Regions from separate parts of the Bradyrhizobium sp. Kon56 genome, predicted to be linked through region 1. Evidence: riboswitches for the same ligand, from Rfam matches in the RefSeq annotation. Region 1 holds a riboswitch; each other region holds the start of a gene.
What was found. Region 1 has a riboswitch for glycine ahead of AC0L3B_RS33745 (D-amino acid dehydrogenase). Riboswitches for the same ligand answer to the same signal wherever they lie in the genome.
Positions count from the first base shown of each region.

Region 2: another riboswitch for glycine. It lies ahead of AC0L3B_RS37125 (FAD-dependent oxidoreductase); the one in region 1 lies ahead of AC0L3B_RS33745 (D-amino acid dehydrogenase).
Region 3: another riboswitch for glycine. It lies ahead of gcvT (glycine cleavage system aminomethyltransferase GcvT); the one in region 1 lies ahead of AC0L3B_RS33745 (D-amino acid dehydrogenase).

Region 1 covers NZ_JBVVOU010000036.1:24,282-32,332, reverse strand. Annotated here, with positions in the region: gene ald (alanine dehydrogenase) at 1-688, shown strand, start outside; gene AC0L3B_RS33755 (MFS transporter) at 1,042-2,724, opposite strand; gene AC0L3B_RS33750 (Lrp/AsnC family transcriptional regulator) at 3,542-4,018, opposite strand; gene AC0L3B_RS33745 (D-amino acid dehydrogenase) at 4,644-5,894, opposite strand; glycine riboswitch at 5,958-6,045, opposite strand; glycine riboswitch at 6,049-6,146, opposite strand; gene AC0L3B_RS33740 (D-aminoacyl-tRNA deacylase) at 6,907-7,842, shown strand; gene AC0L3B_RS33735 (M24 family metallopeptidase) at 7,928-8,051, shown strand, end outside.
Region 2 covers NZ_JBVVOU010000062.1:1,259-9,309, reverse strand. Annotated here, with positions in the region: gene AC0L3B_RS37145 (acyl-CoA dehydrogenase family protein) at 1-1,086, opposite strand, end outside; gene AC0L3B_RS37140 (acyl-CoA dehydrogenase family protein) at 1,133-2,329, opposite strand; gene AC0L3B_RS37135 (aminotransferase class IV) at 3,885-4,358, shown strand; gene AC0L3B_RS37130 (hypothetical protein) at 4,589-5,143, shown strand; glycine riboswitch at 5,286-5,384, shown strand; glycine riboswitch at 5,388-5,475, shown strand; partial or broken gene AC0L3B_RS37125 (FAD-dependent oxidoreductase) at 5,537-6,358, shown strand; partial or broken gene tnpC (IS66 family transposase) at 6,427-7,982, opposite strand; partial or broken gene tnpB (IS66 family insertion sequence element accessory protein TnpB) at 8,037-8,051, opposite strand, start outside.
Region 3 covers NZ_JBVVOU010000007.1:69,799-77,849, reverse strand. Annotated here, with positions in the region: gene AC0L3B_RS13450 (NADP-dependent isocitrate dehydrogenase) at 1-351, shown strand, start outside; gene AC0L3B_RS13445 (DUF3455 domain-containing protein) at 450-944, shown strand; gene AC0L3B_RS13440 (cyclic nucleotide-gated ion channel) at 949-2,175, opposite strand; gene alaS (alanine--tRNA ligase) at 2,180-4,873, opposite strand; glycine riboswitch at 5,096-5,185, shown strand; gene gcvT (glycine cleavage system aminomethyltransferase GcvT) at 5,345-6,493, shown strand; gene gcvH (glycine cleavage system protein GcvH) at 6,505-6,873, shown strand; gene gcvP (aminomethyl-transferring glycine dehydrogenase) at 7,036-8,051, shown strand, end outside.

The sequences.
Region 1 (8,051 bases):
CGAAGCGGCAGGTAGCGCCCTCAGGCGCCACGCCGGCGGACGGGGATTGTTGATTGGTGGCGTACCAGGTGTCCCCCCGGCCCGCATCGTGGTGATAGGCGGTGGCGTGGTCGGTACGCATGCGGCACGGATGGCGGTGGGTTTGGGTGCGGAGGTCACGATTCTTGACCGCTCAATTTCTCGATTCCGTAAACTGGATGAACTGTTCGAAGGCCGCGTTCGTACCACGTTCTCGACAATAGAAGCCCTCGAGCAGGAGGTATTTGCGGCGGATGCTGTCATTGGCGCCGTGCTTGTCCCCGGCGCGAGCGCGCCGAAACTTGTCAGCCGGGGCATGTTGAGCTCGATGCGCAGAGGCTCGGTGATCGTGGATGTCGCAATCGATCAGGGCGGATGTTTCGAGACATCGCGTCCGACTACGCACGCTGATCCAACCTACGAAGTTGATGGCGTCATCCATTATTGCGTCGCCAATATGCCGGGAGCTGTTCCGCTCACCTCGAGCCAGGCACTGAATAACGCGACTCTTCCATTTGGGTTGGCTCTCGCCAACAAGGGATTTGCAGCCGTGCTCGAAGATCCGCATCTGCGCGCAGGTCTCAATGTCTACCGAGGCCGGCTGACTTATAAGGCTGTGGCTGAAAGTCTCGGCTTGCCGTTTTCACCGATCGATCAGGCCGCGGCCTGATCCCAGAGGCCTCCCTAGGAGGCGTTTTCCTCCCTGACTTGGCGGGCCACTCCTTCGGGAGTGGCCCCGTTTTTTAGACCGTCTATGAATTCGTTCAGAGACACTCGAGCTGCGGCGGAAGCAAGAAACCAACTTGCAATACGAGTTGAGTAAGGACGACCTTGCGGCTCTGGTAGTCTGCAAAAAAGAGCACTGTTCCAGTATCTCCGTCCGATCTGCATATTTCCAGACCTGACGCAGCGCTCATGGCGTCGAACCGGTGCGCCCGCAGACTGCTCCCAGATCCCCTGAGGCGAGCTCGCCACCAGGAGCATACTGATCATCACGGCTGCGCGGCCTTAGAAATGATATTCCTACGTACGACTCCGCCTGTAGTCGCCAAGCAAAGCTTCGTTGGCGGAATGGTCCGGTACATCGTCCTTCCACCGCACGGATCCGAACGGGCGTTCTAGCATGCGACGAATACGCACGGGCTCGGGACCGGTGTGGAAGGCCGCCGCTTGACGGTCTAGCGCGCGTTCGGAGTGGGTCGATCGGTTGCGTTGACGTAGATAATCAAGCCACGTCGGGCAATGGTAGCGCTCGGTCCACAGTTCGGGATCGGCAATATCACGTGCGATCGACCAGCCATACGCGCCATTCCGTTTCCGGAACAGCTGCACGTCTTGCATCACATTGTGAAAGGCCCGCGCATTCTCTTGTGCCACGCGATATTCGATTTCTATCACAAGCGGTCCACTACGATCGGTTAGCGCAAGCCTAACCTCAGGATGCGCGAGCGCCTCGGCGTCCTCGCTTCGTGGGTTTATGCGAGGCATGCGAAGCCAGAACCCCAATAGCGGAGAAATCAACATCAGGACGGCGGATAACAAAAGTGCCGTTTCGACGCCGGCGGCATCGGTCAGGCGACCCCAGCCCCAGCTACCGACGGCAATCCCGCCCGAGCTTGCTGCCTGGTAGGCCGCGAGCGAGCGTCCCGCGACCCAGCGCGGTGCCGACAGTTGCACGCCAATGTTGAAAAGGGCCCACGCCATCATCCACACAGCCCCTGCAAGGACAAGCGCGACCGATGTTAGAACCAGCTCGCGGCTCAACGCCACCGCGGCAAGCGCGCCCCCCATCGACAGTGCGCAGGCGCGGATTGCTGCCTCACCGCTCATGCGCTTCCGCACTTCGGGTACGTTTAGTGCTCCGATCACCGCGCCAAGGCCAAACGCGCTGAGCGTAATCCCATACGTCTGGGCATCGCCTCGGAGGAGATCGCGCGCGACTAACGGCATTAGCGCGATGATTGCGCCGCCGATCACGCCCGTGATCATGGAGCGGATCAGAACAATTTTGATCGGGGGCGAATTAGCGATATAGCGGACCCCCGAAACGATGGCACGATTTAGCTTTTCGGGGGGAAGATACGAGGGCTCGGAAATTCGCTTCCACAAGAATAGCGCAATAAGCAGCGGCAGATATAGCAACGCGTTCAACGCGAAGGAAGCTACTGCGCCCGCTGTCGCAACCACAATGCCGCCGATCGCTGGTCCCAGGCTGCGCGCGATATTGTAGCTGATGCTGTTCAGCGCGACCGCCGCTGGAAGTGCTTCCGCTGGCACCTGCTCGCTAACGGAGGACTGCCAAGCAGGATCCATCAGGGCCACGCCGCTGCCGATTACGAAACACAGTATCAGTAACAGGTCCGGCGTGACCAGGCCGCGCCAGGCAAGTGTCGTCAGCGCGGTCGCACCAGCGAGCAAGATGCCGAGAGAGACGAGCATCACGATGCGCCGGTCATACATGTCAGCAATGGCGCCGGCTGGCATCGAGATCAGCATAACGGGCAGCAACAACGCGGTCTGGACTAGCGCAACTTTGTCGGCGGACGATGTCATCTGAGTCATCGCCCACGCCGCGCCGACGCTCCGAATCAGGGCGCCCAGATTCGTAAGCAGACTTGCGAGCCAGATACGCCGGAAAGTGATGTGGCGGAACGGCGCAGTGATGCCTTCAGCGCTGAACGTCCGAGACTTGGGAGAATAAGTCATCTCGCTTGCTGCGTTGCCTCCGATGAATTGAAGAGAGACTCCGAGAATCGGCTGCTGAACGGGTGAGCGGCCCTGTCTGATGTGTGCCGCATCTGTGTGCGAAAAGCCTTAAGAGAGCCAACCTTGCTCCGAGATTTCGCTGTGGTGTTGTCCAGCTTGGTGCGAGCGAATCTGATTCTTGCCCTGCAAGCGTGAGCGTCAACGACACCGCCCCTTGCCTAGTCACTCCGTGCGACATGCCAGCGGCTTCGGCCAGATGTGGCACGCACTTAATGGCGCCAGAGGCTGCATTCTCTGGGATAGGTATTGATCCCGAATAGTGGATTTTATCGTGGCCGGCTGTGGGAAGCGAGCTGCTGCGTTAGCCGGGCCGCGGATGAACCGCCGCCGATTTCTTGAGATTCGCATGGTCTCGTCAGAGTGGAAAGGCAGCAACAATTGAACGCATGCAGGCGGACGTCCTACCCGCTAAACCGATCTGCAAAAGGTTCACTAGCCGATACACTACAAGATCGATATGGCAGTTTGCAGCATTTTCCGCGCATTGAGCGATGAAAAAGCGCGCTATGCGAGGTCCCTCTGTTCGGTAAACGGTTGCCAGGTCCTCCGCGATCGAGTTAGTCAGCTCGCTCGCGCCACAAGGCTCAAGCGATAGACAACCAGCGCCGCGAATCTGGGTGAGAAGCTGCTGGAGTTGGGAATTGCACCTCTTGCGCAAATGTCTGCGCTCGCTTCGTAGCGTACCCGGCGGCAGTGCGCTTACCTGATCTGGCGATGGACAAACGAGGACAAGCAGATTCGCTTGGCGAGATACGCTTCAATCCTCGGATGGAGCCTCGATTGGAATAGCAAAGCCGGCTTTTACCCGGTCCATTACCACCATCGTCTTGAAGCCTTTGATATCAGGGTTCTCACGGAAGAATCGCCGGGTGAACTGCTCATAGTCGTCCATGGTGCGTGCGGTAATGTACAAGACAAAGTCAGCATCGCCTGTAACGTAAAACCCATTGACGACTTCAACTGACGATTTGATAGCCTTTTTGAATCTGTCAATTATGTCCGAGCGCTCGCGCTCCAAGGTCACCAGCACAAGCATCTGAATAGGTCGCCCTACCGCCTTCGCCGAGACGATGGAAACGTCGGCCTCGATGATGCCGTCCGAGCGAAGCCTCTTTAGTCTGCGTTGACACGCGGTAGCAGAAAGCCCGGCCAGTTCGCCAATCGCCTCGGATGTCAAACGGTTATTCTTTTGCACAATCTCGAGGATGTGAGCGTCGATTCGGTCGTATTGCATAACCGGCTCCGGGCTTGAGAGGAAATTCTGCAACGAGTCGGTGCCTAGCGCAGAAAAACGTCTCGAAGTTGGGAAATCTCTTCGAAAAACATCATTACGACACCAGTATCGTCGATCCGTCGGCAATTTCAACAAATATGCGCTGCGTGACTTGCAAAATGATCTTTGAAAGGCCGCGGTCCTGCTACTCCGACGCACCGCGAAGATCACAGCTTGGGAGCGGCGAAATAGAAATAAGAGTTGCCGTCGATCCGCTGGCGTTCGGTGCCGGTATGACGTCGGCCCTCGAGTGTGATGGGCCCCTTTGTCGATAACAACAAGGTCGTTGGCTGGGGATATTTTTCTGCTCGGTCATGCAGAGATCCGCTACTCTCTTGCCTGGCATTAATCCGTAAGCAGTTATACGGATGATGATTGCGTCACATGGAGGCTGTTGAAGGCGACGGCGCCAAGTGGCTCATCGAGGTCTTCGTCTGAGCAATTAAGCTCTCGGGTCGTAAGCCGGTGAGGGTAACGTGTTCGTAGGATAATACTGCAAGATCCTGCTGTGGCGCTGTCAAGCGATATGCCCCCGGCTTTGATGCCGCCAGGAGCATAGTTTTGCGAGCTGGATAAGGCTAAACGCCTATGAGGCCACGGATCGGCTCAGCCGAGTTTTACTATCATCTGTTGCAATGACGTCCGCGACCATCTCAGCTGTGACAGCGGATAATGTCCAGCCGAGGTGACCATGACCGGTGTTGTAGAAGATATTCGGCCTTTTACCTCGGCCGACCCTCGGCATCATGCTAGGTGTCATAGGACGCAAGCCTGCCCATGGCACCACCTGCGCGGTGGACACATCCGGAAAAGACCGCTCTACCCAGCGCACCAGAGGCTTAATTCGGTCCCAGCGGATGTCGCGGTTCTCGCCGTTGAACTCCGCGGTCCCAGCGACACGGAAGCGATCTTCTCCTAACCGGCTGGTCACGATCTTGGTGGCCTCGTCGAGCAGGCTGACACGGGGCGCAGCCTTTTGGCTCGTTTCATCCCCGAGCTCGACCGTGATGGAGTATCCCTTGACGGGATAAATGTTTATCTTGTCCCCCAGCATTGAAGCAATGCGTCGGCTGCCGACCCCAGCGCAGACCACCGCTCTTTCAGCTTTAAGTTCCTCCTTCAGAGGGCCTCCTTCCCATCGTACGACCACACCGTCTCGATCAGCTTGCATGCCGCAGATCTCTGCACCAAAGACGAAGCGTACGCCCCTTCGCTCGCAAGCCGCAGCGAGACCACGCGTGAACTTGTGAATGTCGCCCGTTGAGTCAGATGGGGTAAAGAAACCACCGTAATACTGATCACGCAGCGCTGGCTCTATCGCGAGCATTTCGGAGGGCGTCACGGGGCGACGATCCAATCCGCCCTGGAGCAGCAACTGATTCACGCGAGAAGCCGTATCGAAGTCGGCCTTACTCGAATAAACGTGTAATATTCCTCGCCGCTCCAAGTCGAAAGCGATGCTCTCCCGATCGGCAAGCTCAAACAGATGTTGCCGCGCCGCTATCGCCAGCTTTGTCGTTTCGATCGTATTGCGACGGTAATGCCGAATCTGGCCTACGAACTCCGCGAGCCAAGTATATTTGTGAAAACTGGGACTTGGGTTCAGCAGCAATGGTGCGTCCTTGCGCAGCATCCACCTCAAGCCTTTTACGATCGTTGCGGCGTTATTCCAGACTTCGGCATTGCTTGCCGATAATTGACCGCCATTGGCAAACGAAGTGTCCATCGCGGGATAACGCTGGCGGTCAAAGACACTGACCGAATAGCCGCGGCAGGCCAAGGCATAGGCCGTTGTAACTCCGGTGATACCGGATCCGATAATGATGATCGTGCTCATCGTATGCTCCAAGACAGGGATGAATGAACGGTGAAATGGCTTTCGCCATCACTCCGTCCCCAAATCTGTCCGTGCACCTGAGAGCTTTCTCCGCAATCCTAGTGGATAACGGTCCCCTTCGGTGGGTGCCGACTGGCACCTCTCTCCAGATCGTCCTCGGTGTGCGGTCCTGGGCCTGAGAGTTTCCTTGGGGGGTTGCTCCGTCGGCGGCGATGTGCCTGTCGGCTCATCGCACTCTCCCGCACACCATCGTCAGACACGATAACAGTCTCAGACGTACTCACTACATGTCAAGCCATGACGCATCGTTGAAGCTCGAGATTCGGCGGCGTAGGCGATGCTCGATAATGTTGCTCTTCCAACCGTCCGATCACCAGCTGGTTTGCCGCTAAGATCGCTGTGGTGGCCTAGCATGTACGATCGTATCCGCTGGATGTCTCACCGGTTTTGAACAAGCTGTTGCTGCAGAACGCAGCAAAACTGCGATCTTAACAAAAAAACGCACAATGTGAGCGTGGGGCAGCTCTAATAAATACATGGTGATGTAGGACTCTCCAAAAGCTGTGCGCGGCATGCATCTCTTTCAACGTCGAGTCAAAATGGACGGCTGCACCCCTGACTCGCTTGCTCTGCTCGACCGAGGGTTCTGCAGCGTTCTGGCGTCGACGTTTCTCGCGTCTGGCGATAGAATTGAGTCTGGCTTGGCGCGCGACGAACTGAGGTTCTCTGCTAGTTCGGCGATCAACTCCCGCGATCTCCAAGTTGTGCGATTTCACGGCGCTGCTTCGCCAAAGACGCCAGCCGATCACAAGACTCAGCTCGCGCGTGGCGCCATTCTGAGGCTGTTCGGGCCGGGGTTGATCGGCTCTCAAGCGCCTGGTCGCGCCTTGCGAACTACGATCTCAGCTCAAATAGCATGCTGTTTTCATATGAAGCCCAAAAGATGCGGGCGCCGAGTTGAGGATAGATGTCGTACGCTTTCGATCTGCGTTGAACTCGATGGAGAATCGCGGTGAGACATGCCGTCTTCGTCTTCTGCGTCGATCACGAAAGGGATCCGGTTGCGGGTCACGTTCTGGATGCCCTCAAGGCCGAATGCACCCTTGTTCGAACGGGTTTAGAGCTCGATGGGCACTCCGTACTCGAGGTTCCTGGCTTGCATGGCGCCAGGATTTCGATCGTGCCCACTAACGAGGTCGTAAGTAACGACTATGGGCGCTACGCGCCAATCTTGAATGAACGCTTCGGTGACGCCAACGTTATTGGAATCGTGAATTGGCACGAGGGGGCCAATGCACAAAACGCAATCTTCTCGGTTCAAACGACCGGCGACCTGGCGACGGGGACTTTCAGCGCAGTCGACCCCCGGATTACTCGGGGCCTTCTTCTAGCCATCGAAGCCGAGCGCGTCACGTCGGGTCTTGCCGACTTTCGCACTTACCTGGAAGCGACTCATTGGTCGGGCGTCAAGGCGGGTGATGCTGGTACCCGTCTCGCTGACTTGCGGCCTTCTGCAATCGATATCGAGATCGGAAGCTCGCCAGCAGATTGGACTAATTCTCGTGCCGCTCGGGTGCTGGCGCGTTCGCTATTGCGAACGTTCGATCGCATGGACGAAGCGGTAACCTCCGTCCTTTGCATCGGTGGCGTTCACTTCGAACCAAGCTTTACGAGCGCCATATTGCAGGCACAAGACGAACCCCCGATAGCAGCAAGTCATGTCCTACCAAACCATTGGCTAGTGTCGGGCGGCTATGACCAGGAAAGTCGCTTGGTCGATCTAAGAGCTTGCGTGCATTCGATCGTGGGTGGGATTCAAGGCATCGTGTACCACGATAAGCTGAAAGCTCCTTTCAAAGGTGTTGCTCGCCTGCTTGCAGAGGAACTCGGTGTCCCGATGCTCTCTCACAAGAAACTGCGGGCGGCTCTTTCAAAGGATATCGAATGAGCCCGCGAAAGCTGTCATGTGCTGTCGGACCAGCATGTAAACTATCGGTCGCCCAGCGCTTGACGTATTTCTCTGGAGAAAAGCGATGAACGCTATTGGTTTTGGTTCGATTAAGACAATTCCGTACGATCCGTTTCCCCGGATCGAATACGAAGGCTGGGTCGAGCGGGCGCGGCGTTTGATGAAAGAGCATACTATAGACGCGCTTC
Region 2 (8,051 bases), on a different contig from region 1:
CGAGGCATCTAACATGGTCACATGCTTGAAATAGTGACCAACGCCGTACTCCATGGTCATGCCGATGCCACCGTGGAGTTGGATCGACTGATGGCCGATCGCCCTCGCCGAGCGCCCGATCTGGACCTTTGCCGCCGAAATGGCGCGCTCGCGTTCGGTCGCCTTGACTTCGCTTGCCATTATTGCGGCATACATTGCCATCGAGCGGGACTGCTCCAGCTCCACAAACATGTCGACCGCCCGATGCTGCAACACCTGGAATGTGCCAATCTTTCTACCGAACTGCTCGCGCGTCTTGAGATATTCGAGAGTGATGGTGTGCATTTTGGCAAAGGAGCCGACGGCTTCTGCGCAAATTGCTGCAATCGCCTCGTCAGCCACTCGCGAAATGACTGGGAAAGCCCTTTCCGGGTCGCCAATGACATTGGCTGCCTCAACGTGCACGTCCTCGAGCTTGATCTCTACCGCGCGCAAACCGTCTTGTGTCGGATAGCCGCGGCGCGAGAGACCCGGCGCATCGGCGTTGACGAGGAACAGGCCGATCCCATCCTCGTCCCGCGTATCCCCGGCTGTTCGCGCGGATATGATGATCTTATCGGCCGAGCCACCGTGGAGAACAAGGGCTTTCGTGCCGTTAAGGATCCATCTGTCTCCGTCCTTTTTCGCCCCCGTCTTAGTGTAGAAAAGGTCGTAGCGCGACTGCGGCTCAGCATAAGCGAAGGCCAATTTCATTCGGCCCTCCGCGATCGCGGGGATAATCTTCGCCTTTTGCGCCTCAGTCGCTCCGTGCCGCAGGATGCCGCCGGCAAGGACAATGGTCGCGAAATAGGGTTCGAGAATCAGCGCCTCGCCGAAGGCCTCCATAACGATCATGGTATCCACCGCGCTGCCGCCGAAGCCGCCATATTCTTGAGCGAAGGGCAACGCAAGAAGCCCGAGTTCGGCATAGCGTGACCACATCGCTTCACTATATCCCCGCTCCTCCGCCTGATAAATGCGGCGGTTCTCGAAGCCGTAACCGTCGAGCAGCAGCCGCGCGACACTTTCTCTGAGAAGCCGCTGCTCCTCCGAAAGATCAAAGTTCAACGTGATATTCTCCTAAACTGGGGCCGCCCAGCGGGCCATCGAGGCATTAGAGGCCGAGGATCGCCTTTGCTATGATGTTCTTCTGAATCTCGTTGGAGCCCGAATAGATCGACGCCGCGCGGCTGCCGAAATATGTGGGCGCGGCCCTCGCGATCCACTCGAGGCCAATCGGTGGCCCGTTGTCACTCTCGAGTTCCTCTTCTGAGAAATAGGGGAGCACATAAGGTCCGGCCACATCCACCAAGAGTTCTGCGGCCGCCTGCTCGATTTCCGAGCCTCGGAGCTTAAGGATGGAGCTTGCAGGGTCCTGCGTGGCCTTCTCCTGCTTCGATGCATTAGTTACCACGCGAAGCTGCGTTAGTTCGAACGCCTTTAGTTGGACCTCGACGGCGGCGGCTTTCTCGCGGAATGTGGCTTGATCGATTAGTCGCTCAGCGCCGACGTGACACTGCGCAGCAAGTCTCTTGGCGCACAGGATACGCTCCTCGGAAATGGCTACGCCGGCGTCTGCGAAGCGTTCGTTGCCGAGAAGAAACTTGGCATAGTCCCACCCCTTATTCTCTTCTCCGACGAGATTCTCAACCGGAACACGGACGTTGTCAAAAAACACCTCGTTAACTTCGTGACCGCCGTCGATTAGCTGTATCGGACGCACACTGACGCCTGGCGTCTTCATGTCGATCAAAAGAAAAGAAATCCCTTGCTGTTTTTTCACATCAGGATCGGTCCTGACCAAGCAAAAGATGCAGTCGGCGTACTGCGCCCACGTGGTCCAGATCTTCTGGCCATTGACGACATAGTGACTGCCATCACGCACTGCTCGTGTCCTGAGTGAAGCGAGATCGGAGCCCGCGCCCGGCTCAGAGAAGCCTTGGCACCACCAGTCCTCAGCGTCGGCAATACGCGGCAGATAGTATTTCTTCTGCGCCTCATTGCCGAAGGTATAGATGACGGGACCAACCAAAGACTCGCCGTATCCGAACTTAAACCGCGCGGGAAGAGCTCGCACCTCTTCTGCGAAAATATACTGCTGCAAGGGAGTCCACCCCGCTCCTCCATATTCTTTAGGCCAAGTCGGGACACCCTTCCGATTGAGGATACGCGCTCCCGCAGCCCTCTCGTCTTTCGACAACCGACGGCCTTCGGCTAATTTGCGTGGTATCTCCGGCAACATGTTTTCACGCAAGTCCTGCCGCACTTCTTCGCGAAAGCGCCGCTCTTCTTCTGTGAATGCGAGATCCATTGAATCTTCCCGTGTCTAACGCTAGTTCGAACTGCCACAATTGTGATTGCGGAGCACTGCCAAACCTTGAAGAAGGTGGGCCTCGATCAGAGACGTTGCATCGAGATCACCCTCAGCATAACGCCCCTCGCGAACTTCATAAGGACGCCCCCGCAGCCCACAACGGCCGACCGCCGCTCCGGATCAGCACCACATGCGACCTTCGCTCGACCGGGAGGACAGCACCTATGACCATGCAGGCATGAACACATTTGAGCCATTTCACCGCTATGCCACGCAAACGACACATCTGAATAAACAGTACCGGTTCTGCATGCAGAAAATAAATAATATAGTGGCTGATAAGCAGAAATCCTGCGTCTCCCCGTCAAGCCTTGAAGCATTACCTCTTCCTATCCAACGGTGATCGAAGAAAGGCGCCAAAGCTCCCTCCCCCACTATCCCCATTCCAGCTCTATTGCTGGTTGGCTTCACAACGCGACTGTCATCTAGCTCTAGTGGCCGATGAGCGCACGGGCGCGCAAGGCGGCGCGGTGCCGAATTCGCATCAGCGAGATCCAGAGCTGTGCATGAAGGACATTGAGTCGGTGAGGATAGCGGGCTCTATGCGTACGCGCTTAGTGCGGCCTAAGCCATGTCCTCGAACGAGGTCACCTCCTGATCGAATACGGAGCAGTATCGAAGAAACGCTCAACGCAGTGCGGCCTCACTGTGTCAACGAAGGGTGCGGCGTCAAAGCGCCTGCGGTCGCTTCGAATGCACCCGACACCGACATGCGAAATTGCCCGATATCAACCAGATTCGGAGCCGCGAATTTCCTTCTATGCTGAGGGCGCCAGAGCCGAAATGCGAAGAGCTCGCCGCCTGGCCGCGTTCCTTTTGTACGAAAGCTTCACGTTTCGGACGGAGAATTTAGACTAGGCGAGATGCCAGATCCGAGGAATGCGGCTCGTTGGGCTTCTAACATCCAACGTGACCAGGTTCAGTGGGCCGGCCGTGCCGATCCTCGACATCTTGATGGAGCACCATGTCCGCGATCCTTTTGTCCCAAAGCAAGAACTTATTCCTTGTCTCAATCCCTCCTATTTCCAATGACTCCGATGAAAGAGCCCTCACCCCCGCTTTCGGCAATCGATCAGCATCACATCGGTCAACGGCGCTACCCTCATGGGGTCGCCTTCATGGATGGGCAGTACCTTCCGATGTCCGAGGCCAAGATCTCTGTGCTCGATTGGGGTCTCCTCCACTCGGACGCGACCTACGAAAACGTGCACGTGTGGAACGGCCGGTTTTTCGGTTGGATCTGCACCTTGACCGATTTCCGGCAGGCGTCGAACGTCTTCGAATGAAGCTGCCCTACAATCGCGAGACAATTGCTTCGATCCCCAAGCAGTGTGTCGCTATTGTCGGGTCATAAATCGGCTTACGTTGAGATGATCTGCACGCGCGGTTCATCGCCGACATTCAGCCGCGATCCCCACCTTGCAGAGAACCGGTTTATCGCGTTTGCGGTAGCTTATGGTTCAGTTGCCAAAAGGAACAACTGGAAAGAGGTTTGCGCGTCGCGATTAGCGAGAGTGTCCGCATCCCGCCGGGTTCAGTCGATCCCACGATCAAGAACTATCATGGGCTTGATCTCGTAAAGGGTCTTTTCGATGCCTACGACGAGACGGCGCTGATCCTAGATACGAACGGGCATATCGCCGAGGGTCCAGGCTTCAACGTGTTGGTAAAGGACGGATCGTTGAGAACGCCGGCTCTTGGCGTGTTACCGGGTATTGCGCGTCGGACCGTGTTCGATCTTTGTGCTGAGATTGGCCTCGCCGCCACTGCTGCTGACATCAGTCGTGACGATATCAAGAAGGCTGACGAGGTGTTCATTACCTCTACTGCCGGCGGCATTGTGCCAGTGACGCGCATCGACGACACGACGATCTCCAAAGGCCAGGTCGGGCCCATCACCCTCCAGCTTACAGATCTTTCTTTGCCAAAGCACGCGGATCCCGCATGGTCGACTGCTATCATTTAACCATGATCGGAAATGAACCATGCGCTCGCAAATTGGTCAGCGACTTCGTGACATCGAAAGCTCCAGAAAGTCGAGCAAGAGATCGCCTCGCCTCAGTCGACGCATATACACCTGCGCGCACTTGGCGAGCGCGAGCTCCTGAACATGTGCGCCAACAATTATCTCGGTCTGGCCAATCACCCGGCCCTGGTGCGAGCCGCGCATACAGGTCTCGAACGGCAGGCTTTGGAATGTTGTCCGTGCGATTCAGTTGCGGAACGCTCTCCGTTCACCGAGCGCTTGAAAACAGGCTTTCCAACTACCTTCGGGGGGAAGATACGATCCTAATCGGGTCGTGCTTCGATGCGAACGCCGGGCTATTTGAAGCCTTGCTCGAAGCTGCCGATGCGGTAATCAGCGACCGCCTGAAATCGAGCGAATTGAAAATCGAGGCAGCGGATCGCCGGACCAGCAGCGAACTTAACCTGCCCGCGCGACGAACAAGAGCGAATCCTGCCGCCATAAGCCAGAGGCGTCGACGCAAGTGGCGTGAAGAGCCCCTCATCGAGCAGAGCGACCGCGTCAGGCGTGCAGGCCTCCATTTTGGCTCGACTTTGAAAGAGATGCATGCCAAGCACAGCTTTGTAGGGTCCTACACCACCGCAGATTTATTAGAGCGTCGCCACGCAAACCTTGTGCGTTCTTTTGAGGATCACGCAGTATTTCTGCGCTGGCTGCCGATAGCTCGCTGGAAACCAATGGGACATCCAGCGAATGCAATCATCAAAAAAGCGAGATCAGCATAGTACTAGGCAACAAACCACCTGCTAAGCTGGGTGGGGAGCTAGGGCAAACATCGAGTTGTCGCTTACGCCGCCGATTTTGGGTCCGACGATTCATCGCGGCTTGACAGGTAGTGAGTACGACTGAGAGTGTTATCGTGTCTGATGATTGTGTGCGGGAGAGCGCGATAAGCCTGCAAAGGCGTATCACCGCCGACGGAGCAACTCCCCAAGGAACTCTCAGGCCCATGACCGCACACCGAGGACGATCTGGAGAGAGGTGTCGGTCAGCCCCCACCGAAGGGGACCGTGATCCACGACGATCGCGGACAAAGCTCTCAGGTGCACGGACAGATTTGGGGACGGAGACATGGCGAAGCCATTCACCGTTCGTTCAATCCTGTCTTGGAGCATACGATGAGCACGATCATCATAATCGGGTCCGGTATCACCGGAGTTACAACTGCCCATGCCCTGGCCCGCCGCGGCTATTCGGTTACAGTCTTTGATCGCCAGCGCTATCCGGCGATGGACACTTCGTTTGCGAACGGCGGCCAATTATCGGCAAGCAATGCGGAGGTCTGGAAATAACGTCGCAACGATCGTAAAAGGCTTGAGGTGGCTGCTGCGCAAAGATGCACCATTGTTGCTGAACCCAAGCCCCAGTTTTCACAGCTATACTTGGCTGGCAGAGTTCGTAAGCCAGATTCGAAACTACCGCCAGCACAACACGATCGAAACGACGAAGCTAGCGATAGCCGCTCGCAAGCATCTTTTTGAGCTAGCCGATCAGGAGAGCATCGATTTCGACTTGGAGCGGCGAGGAATTTTGCACGTTTATTCGAGCAAACCCGAGTTCGATGCGGCCTCTCGCGTGAATCAGTTGCTGCTCAAGGGCGGATTGGATCGCCGTCCCGTGACGCCTTCTGAGATGCTTACAATAGAGCCAGCTCTGCGCGATCAGTATTATGGTGGCTTCTTTACCCCGTCTGACTCAACCGGCGACATTCACAAGTTCACGCGCGGCCTCGCTGCGGCTTGCGAGCGAGGAGGCGTACGCTTCGTCTTTGATGCAGAGGTCTGCGGCATGCGGTCCGACCGAGACGATGTGGTCGTACACTGGAAACGAGGTTCGCAAGGAAGAACTCAATGCCGAACGCGCAGTGGTCTGCGAAGGAGTCGGCAGCCGCCGCATTGCTTCAATGCTGGGGGACAACATACATTTATCCCGTCAAGGGTAAGCGCTCATTTTCCCGCACGTTGGCGGCCCTTGCAACAGCTGATCGCTTTCAGACGGACGGATCGGGTCAGGCTGCGGCGGCGTCGAGGAAGTTGAAGGGCAGGAGATCGTCGATAGCTGCGTTCTCGGGGCGCTGAGGCAGTTCCGTAAGGACGTGGCGCAACCACGCTAACGGCTCAACGCCACAAGCGCGGCAGGTCAGCACTAAGCTTAGACGATGGCGCTGGCCTTGGCTCCGTCGACGGTATCGCTGAACAACCAACTCTTGCTGCCAGTTGCAAAAACCCTGATGTCGCGCTCCAGAAGATTATTGTCGATCGGCATGCTGCCGTCCCCGGTGTAGCGCGTCAGATAATCCCACTGGTTCAGTGTGTAGGACACAGCGTCGCCGAGCTTGCTGTCAGGCAAGACCTTCGGGGCGATTTCAGTGAGCCATACCTTGAGAGCATTGAGGATGGGGACACTATGTTGCTGGCGGAAGCGGCGAATGCATTCGGCCTGTGTTTCACCCTTCTCCGGTATTTCGTCCCGCGCCTGCCTTTCAACCCGGTAGAGCTGTTCGAAGAACCGGAGCGCCTGTTCCGGCGGCCCGCCACCCTTTTTTCTCGCTTTGAGTGCGTCGACGAAGCGCCGCTTGGAATGGGCCATGCATCCAAAGATGGGTGGCCCCCGCCAGTGTAGCCATCGCTCATCAATATCCCGCGGTAATCGCCGAGGAAGCCTGCGGGTGTATCTGGCCGCGGCCCGGCTGATATTCGAGCAGCACGATCGGCTCGTCACTGTCCTCGCCGCTCCGGTAAGCCCACATATTGACGTGCTGGCGGCCTCTCTGTCCATTTCCTTCAGCACCTGGACCGTGGTCTCGTCACCATGGATGAGGGGCTGCGATCTGAGCCGTAGCTTCAGCGCGTCATAGATGCGGGAGAGATGTTTTTCGCTCGAGCCGATCACCCAGTGGCCCAGAGCGCCTCGGCTGACACGAACGCCGGCGCGCTCGAATGCCTGCGCCAGGCGGTAGAGCGGTGTGCCGTCGACATACTTATGAACGAGCGCGAAAGCCAGCGTCGAGGCCGTAGCGATGCTGCCTGGCAAAGGTTGCGTGGGTATTGGCGCGATCACGACCGGCGTGTTGATCCCGGTGCGGTCGCAATGACGGCAGGCATATTTGAACCGCACATTCTGCAGGACCTTCGCCTTCACCTCGATATGAAGTTGCTCGGTAACGGTCTCGCCCATGCGATGCATCTGGTGACGGCAGCAAGGACAAGCCTTCTGGGCGTCGGGAAGGTCATACTCGACACGCTCGCGCGGCAGGTTTTCCGGCAAGGCCTTGCGGCCGCGCTTCTTTCCCGTCGCCCCTTCGCTCGCCGGCAAGCCCGTGTCCGGCAGGACAACGACATCGCCATCTTCGCTGTCGGCGTCGTCCTTATCCGCGGCCTGTTCGGCTTCATTGAAGAGGCGGTCAATGTGCTTCTCGCCCTTCGGCGCAAAACGATACAGCCGCGCAAGGGCCAACTCTTCCTCAAGTTTAACGACCCGTTCGGCGAGTTGACGGTTCTCCGCCTGCAGCGCAGCAATGCGCGCCATCAACTCTTCAACAGTCAGTTCGCCGGGTCGATTCATCAGATTCTTGAATCGAAAGCATGTCGCCGCGTCAACCGCACAATTCGGGAGCCGTCAGCCTGCGACCTG
Region 3 (8,051 bases), on a different contig from region 1:
ATGACCTCGGTTCTCCTCACCCCCGACGGCAAGACGGTAGAAGCCGAAGCTGCCCACGGCACGGTCACCCGCCACTATCGCGAGCACCAGAAGGGCAAGGAGACCTCGACCAACTCGATCGCGTCGATCTTCGCCTGGACCCGCGGCCTGTCGCACCGCGCCAAGCTCGACAACAATGCCGAGCTCGCCAAGTTCGCCAACACCCTGGAGAAGGTCTGCGTCGACACCGTCGAGGAAGGCTACATGACCAAGGACCTCGCGCTCCTGGTTGGCGCCGACCAGCGCTGGCTCTCGACCACCGGCTTCCTCGACAAGGTCGCCGAGAACCTCGGCAAGGCGCTGGCGGCGTAAGCCGTCCGCATTTCGCCCGACTGGGACGGACATCATCACGGGCCGCGTCGCAAACGCGGCCCGTTCGCTTATTTGGACCTTTGCGCGGAGATGCGACCATGTCGATCAAGCTTGCCGTCCCCTGCCTGTTGCTGCTCGCTGGACCGGCTGTGGCCGCCGACCCGCTTCCCGACGCCATCGCCGCGCCCGGCGAGAGCATCGTGCTCAGCGTCCACGCCGAGGGCGCGCAGGTCTATGAATGCAAGGCCGGCACCGACGGCAAGCTCGCCTGGGCTTTTCGTGAACCGATCGCGACGCTGCTGTCCGAGGGCAAGACGATCGGCCGGCACTATGCCGGACCGAACTGGGAGCATGCCGACGGCAGCGCCGTGGCCGCCAAGGCCGCCGGCAATGCGCCGGGTACCACCGCCGCCGACATTCCCTGGCTGAAGCTGGAAGTGACCGCCCACCGCGGCAGCGGCGTCCTCACGCCCGTTACCACGGTTCAGCGCATCAACACCCATGGCGGCAAGCTCGACGGCGCGTGCGACAAGGCCGGCGACTTCAAGAGCGCGCCCTATTCAGCCGACTACGTCTTCCTGAAGAAGGGCTGAGCGCTCAGCGGTCGGTGCCGTCGCGCTCCGCCTGCGCCAGCTCCGCCACCGCAAGGTCACCGCTGCCCTCCAGTCGCGCCTTTGCGGTCTTGTGGACGTGCGCGGCCAGCGTCGGCATGCGTTCGATCAGGGCGTGAAAGTCCTGGGCGTCGAGCACCAGCAGCCGGGTCTTGCGTGTCGCCGTCACCGTGCCGCTGCGTTTTGTCTTATGCAGCAGCGCGATCTCGCCGAAGAACGTGCCATCCGCGAGCCGCACCTGCTGGTTCGGCAGCGCGATCTCGACCTCGCCGGCGGTGATGAAATACATCGACGAAGCCGCATCGCCCCGCCGCACCAGGATCTCGCCCTCCTCGATCGTGCGCGCCCGCAGCAGCCGCATGATGTCGGCGATCTCGGATGCGCTGAGATGCGAGAACAGCGGCACCCGCGCCAGCATACCCCAGGTGACCACGAAGTCGCGCCGCTTCACCTCTTCCGCAAACGCCGTCGAGATGATCGCGACCGGCAGCGCGATCATGGCAAAGCCGCTGATGATGGTGAAGACGGAGATGAACTTTCCGAGCGCCGTCACCGGCACGACGTCGCCGTAACCGACGGTGCCAAGCGTCACGATCGCCCACCACATCGCCTGCGGAATGGTTCCGAGCTTGTCCGGCTGCACGTCGCGCTCGATGGCATAGAGCAGCGAGGCAAACGTCAGCACCGCGCCGATCAGGATGACGATGCAGCCGATCAGCGCCCGCCGCTCCGCGTGCACGGCCGCGAGCAGCGACCGCATCGCCGGCGAGTAGCGCACCAGCTTGAAGAACGGCAGCACGCCGAGCGCTGCCAGCGTTGCATGCCGGCCCGTGGCCAGCACGACCGCGGCCGGCAGGAACGCGAGCAGATCGATGATGCCGAGTGCGGAGAAGACATAGCTGAGCCGGTCGGACAGCGCGGACGCTGCGCGCTGGGTATGGCCCGCCACCGTCCACAGCCGCGCCGCATATTCCAGCGCGAACACGATCACGGACAGGATGGTGATCGCCGAAAACAGCGCGCTGAATTGCGCGTCCAGCTCCGGCACCGAGGCAAGCATCATCGCGATCACGTCGAGCACGATGACGGCGATGATCAGCTGGATGAAGCGGGACCCGACCGAGTAGGCCAGCGGATCATGCTCCAGCAATTCGTAGAGGCGATCCCTCAGATTGGGATCGCGGAGCCCAATTCCTCGCGGAACGGGGCGCACCTGCCTACGCGCCGGCCGATTTTTGTTCAGCCATGGCTTTTTCGATAGCCGTGAGCGCCGCGGGCGCATTGGCGCCATCAGGGCCGCCGGCCTGCGCCATGTCGGGCCGCCCGCCGCCGCCCTTGCCGCCGAGCGCTTCGGAGGCGACCTTCACCAGATTGACCGCATTGAAACGCGAAGTGAGGTCCGCGGTGACGCCGACCACGACGCCGGCCTTGCCATCCTCGGTGACGCCGACGATAGCGACGACGCCGGAGCCGATCTGCTTCTTGCCGTCGTCGGCAAGGCTCTTGAGATCCTTCATCTCGATGCCCTCGACCGCGCGCGCCATCAGCTTGACGTCGCCGACTTCGCGCACACCTGAGGCCGCGCCGTTGCTCGAAGCTGCACCGCCGCCCATCGCCAGCTTCTTGCGGGCGTCGGAGAGTTCGCGCTCGAGCTTCTTGCGCTCCTCCATCAGAGCGGCAATGCGCGCCGGGACGTCGTCGATCGAGGTGCGCAGCTCGTGGGCCGCGGTCTTCGCCAGCGCCATGGTGTCGTTGGCGTGTTTTCGCGCGTAGTTGCCGGTTAAAGCCTCGATGCGGCGCACGCCGGAGGCGACCGCGCTCTCGCCCGTCAGCGTGATCAGCCCGATGTCGCCGGTCCGCCTGACATGCGTGCCGCCGCAAAGTTCGACCGACCAGCCGAGTGCGTTGGCGCCGCGCTCGCGCGCGGTCCGGCCCATCGAGACGACGCGAACCTCGTCGCCATATTTCTCGCCGAACAGGGCGCGTGCGCCGGCCTCACGGGCCTCGTCCACGCCCATGACGCGGGTCGAGACTTCGTCATTCTCCAGCACCACCTCGTTGGCGATGTCCTCGACGCGCGCGAGCTCCTCCGCCGTGATCGGCTTCGGATGCACGAAGTCGAAACGCAGCCGATCCGGCGCAACCATCGAGCCGCGCTGGGCGATATGGTCGCCGAGCACCTGGCGCAGCGCCTCGTGGATGAGATGGGTCGCCGAATGATGCGCGCGGATCGAAAAGCGCCTGCCGTGATCCACTTCGAGCTGCAGCGCGGTGCCGAGCTTCAGCTCGCCGCTCTCCAATGTGCCGACGTGAACGAAGAAATCACCGAGCTTCTTCTGAGTGTCGGTGACGCGGAACTTGATGCCGCCCTCGCCGGTCAATACGCCGGTGTCACCGACCTGGCCGCCGGACTCCGCGTAGAACGGCGTCTGGTTCAGCACGATCGCCCCTAGCTCGCCGGCCTTGAGGCTCGTGGCTTCCTTGCCGTCCTTGACCAGCGCAGTGACCACGCCTTCAGCGCTCTCGGTCTCGTAGCCCAGGAATTCGGTTGCGCCCAGCTTCTCACGCAGCGGGAACCAGATCGCCTCGGAAGCCGCTTCGCCAGACCCCTTCCAGGATTCGCGCGCCTTGGCCTTCTGACGCTCCATCGCATCGGTGAAGGAGGCCTGGTCGACGCTGATGCCGCGCGACTTCAGTGCGTCCTGCGTCAAATCGAGCGGGAAGCCGTAGGTGTCGTACAGTGTGAAGGCGACGTCGCCGTCGAACATGTCGCCCTTCTTCAAGGACGCGCTCTTCTCGTCGAGAATGGCGAGGCCGCGCGTCAGCGTCTTGCGGAAGCGGGTCTCTTCCAGCCGCAGCGTTTCCTCGATCAAATTTTCCGCGCGCATCAAATCCGGATAGGCCTGGCCCATCTCGCGCACCAGCGCCCAGACCAGGCGATGCATCAGCGGCTCTTGCGCACCGAGCAGCTGCGCATGGCGCATCGCGCGGCGCATGATCCGGCGCAGCACATAGCCGCGGCCCTCGTTCGAGGGCAGCACGCCGTCGGCGACGAGGAAGGCCGACGAACGCAGATGGTCGGCGATGACGCGGAACGAGGCCACGGTCTTCTCGTCCGGTCCGCTTCCGAGAGCAGACGCCGTCGCGTCGATCAAATGACGGAACAGGTCGGTCTCGAACACGCTGTCGACGCCCTGCATGATGCAGGCCATGCGCTCCAGCCCCATGCCGGTGTCGATCGAGGGACGCGGCAGCGCCACGCGCTCCTCCTTCGTCACCTGCTCGTACTGCATGAAGACGAGATTCCAGAATTCGAGGAAGCGATCGCCATCCTCCTCAGGCGAGCCCGGAGGCCCGCCCCAGATGTGCTCGCCGCGATCGATGAAGATCTCCGAGCACGGCCCGCACGGCCCGGTGTCGCCCATCGCCCAGAAATTGTCCGAGGTCGGGATGCGGATGATGCGGTCCTCGGAGAAGCCCGCGATCTTCTTCCACAGCCCGGCCGCCTCGTCGTCGGTGTGGTAGACCGTGACGAGCAGCTTGTCTTTCTTGAGCCCGAATTCCTTCGTGATCAGCGTCCAGGCCAGCTCGATCGCGTGCTCCTTGAAATAGTCGCCGAAGGAGAAGTTGCCGAGCATCTCGAAGAAGGTGAGATGGCGCGCGGTGTAGCCGACATTGTCGAGGTCATTGTGCTTGCCGCCGGCGCGCACGCATTTCTGCGAGGTGGTGGCGCGCTGATAGGGCCGCTTCTCGACGCCGGTGAAGACGTTCTTGAACTGCACCATGCCGGCATTGGTGAACATCAACGTCGGATCGTTGCGCGGCACCAATGGCGAGGACGACACGATCTCGTGGCCGTTCTCGGCAAAGAAATTCAGAAAGGTCGACCTGATCTCGTTGACGCCGCTCATGTTCATCCAATCGGGTGTGCTTGCACCCGCCTTCCAGCCACCCAAACCGCAAGTTTGGGCTGATATCTGCGGGCCAATGCGCTTTTAGACAAGGCCAGCTTGGCTGTCCAGAAACTGTGCAGCCAGATCAAGGCGTTGCCGCAGTCGCGTAATCCGTTGGAAAGCCGCCGATGCCGCGTTGACAGGCTTGGCCGGCCTGTGGTCTTTACCTATCTGTATCGTACGGCCACGTCGGGAGAGACCGGCACTGGTAGCCGGCGCCGAAGGAGCAACCGCCCCGGAAACTCTCAGGCAAAAGGACCGCGTGGCTTTGACAGCATCTGGAAAGAGGCGCCGACGGGCCAAGACCTTTTAAAGGGTAGGTTCGGACAGCGTCCGCCGACGGGATAATACTCTCAGGCACAGCGACAGATGGGGCTTCGACTGGTGTCCACGGGAAATCGTTCCCGGGGAACCGCCGAGGGCCCCCCGATGCTTGCGCGCGACGACAAAGACTCCCTGAAACGCACCCCCCTTTACGACCTGCATGTCTCGCTCGGCGGCAAGATGGTGCCGTTCGCGGGCTATGACATGCCCGTGCAATATCCGGCCGGAGTCCTGAAGGAACACCTTCATACCCGCAACGCAGCCGGCCTGTTCGATGTCTCCCACATGGGCCAGATCGCACTCAGGCCGAAATCCGGCAAGGTCGAGGACGCCGCCCGCGCGCTGGAAGGACTGGTGCCGCAGGATATCTTGGCGATCGCGCCGGGCCGGCAGCGCTACGCCCAGTTCACCAATGCCGAGGGCGGGATTCTGGACGATCTGATGGTCGCCAATTTCGGCGATCACCTCTTCCTGGTCGTCAACGCCGCCTGCAAGGCCGAGGACGAGGCGCATCTGCGCGCGAATCTCTCGGACGACTGCATGATCGATTCGCTTGCCGACCGCGCGCTGATCGCGCTGCAGGGGCCGAAGGCGGAATCGGCGCTGACGAAATTGTGTGCAGAAGCACCCGCCATGAAATTCATGGATTCCGGTCCGCACAAGGTCGCCGGCCTCGACTGCTTCGTCTCGCGCTCCGGCTATACCGGCGAGGACGGCTTCGAGATTTCGGTTCCTGCCGGCGATGCCGAACGGCTCGCCAAGGCCCTGCTGGACAATCCTGACGTCATGCCGATCGGGCTCGGCGCCCGTGACAGCCTGCGGCTCGAGGCCGGGCTTTGTCTTTACGGCCACGACATCGACACCGCGACCACGCCGGTCGAGGCCGCACTGGAATGGTCGGTGCAGAAGAGCCGCCGCACCGGCGGCGCGCGTGCCGGGGGCTTCCCCGGCGCGGCAAAGATTCTCGCCCATTTCGACCATGGCGCATCCCGCCGCCGCGTCGGCCTGCGCACCGAGGGCCGCGCGCCGGTGCGCGAAGGCGCGCTGCTGTTTGCGGATGCGACCTCCGCCGAGCCGATCGGAAAGGTCACCTCGGGCGGTTTCAGCCCGAGCCTGAATGCGCCGGTCGCGATGGGCTATGTGCCCACCGCATCGAGCGCGATCGACACAAAACTCTTCGCCGAGGTGCGCGGCCAGCGCCTGGCCGTGCAAATCGCCGCCATGCCCTTCGTGAAAAACACCTACAAACGCTGAGGACCGAGAAAATGACCACGACGCTGTACACCTCCGACCACGAATGGCTCGCGATCGACGGCGATGTCGCCACCGTCGGCATCACCGACTACGCGCAATCGCAGCTTGGCGACGTCGTGTTCGTCGAATTGCCCAAGCTCGGCCGCACGCTGAAGAAGGCCGAACCCGCCGCGGTCGTGGAATCGGTGAAGGCCGCATCGGACGTCTACGCGCCGGTGACGGGCGAAGTGCTCGAGACCAACGCCGCGCTCGCCGCCGAGCCCGCACTGGTGAACTCGGATGCGCAAGGCGCGGCCTGGTTCTTCAAGATCAAGATTGCCGACAAGAGCGAGCTCGGCGGTCTGATGGACGAAGCCGCCTACAAGGCCCACACGGCGTGAGATGATGCGAACTCTGACCTCATATTCGGTGTCATCGTCCGCGAAGGCGGACGATCCAGTACGCCGCGGCCAATCGGCCCTAGCCGAAGCGGCTGCGTTTACTGGATGCCCCGCCTTCGCGGGGCATGACGGCGACAAGAACATCTGAAGCGAGGACCCATGATGACCGCGCACCGCAAATCCAACGGCGACACCACCAGCTTCGTTCGCCGCCACATCGGCCCCTCCGCGCGCGACGTCACCGCGATGCTCGAGGCCGTCGGCGCGAACAGCGTCGATACGCTGATGGCGCAGACGCTGCCGGCCTCGATCCGGCAGGCCGTCCCACTCGATCTCGGCAAGCCGCTCAGCGAGACCGAAGCGATCGCGCATATGGGCGAACTCGCCGCCCAGAACCAGGTCTTCACCTCGCTGATCGGCCAAGGCTATTCCGGCACGATCCTGCCCGCGGTAATCCAGCGCAACATTTTGGAGAACCCGGCCTGGTACACGGCCTACACGCCCTACCAGCCTGAAATCAGCCAGGGCCGGCTCGAGGCGCTGCTCAACTTCCAGACCATGATCTGCGACCTCACCGGGCTCGACGTCGCCAACGCCTCGCTGCTCGACGAGGCTACCGCTGCCGCCGAAGCGATGGCGCTCGCGGAGCGGCACTCACGGGTCGAAGCAAAGGCCTTCTTCGTCGACAAGGACGTGCATCCGCAGACGCTCGCCGTGATGCGCACCCGCGCGGAGCCGCTGGGCTGGACCCTGGTCGTGGGCGATCCCCTCACCGATCTCGACAAGACCGACGTGCTTGGTGCACTGCTGCAATACCCGGGCAGTTCAGGCGCTGTGCGCGACCTCAGGCCCGCGATCGCCAGCCTGAAGGCCAAGGGCGCACTCGCGATCATCGCCGCCGATCTGCTGGCGCTGACACTGCTCGCCTCGCCCGGCGAGCTCGGCGCGGACATCGCCATCGGCTCGGCGCAACGTTTTGGCGTGCCGATGGGTTATGGCGGGCCGCACGCGGCCTATATGGCGGTGCGCGATGCGCTCAAGCGCTCGCTGCCCGGCCGCATCGTCGGCCTCTCCGTGGATTCGCGCGGAATGCCGGCCTACCGTCTCGCGCTGCAGACCCGCGAGCAGCACATCCGCCGCGAGAAGGCGACCTCCAACATCTGCACCGCGCAGGTGCT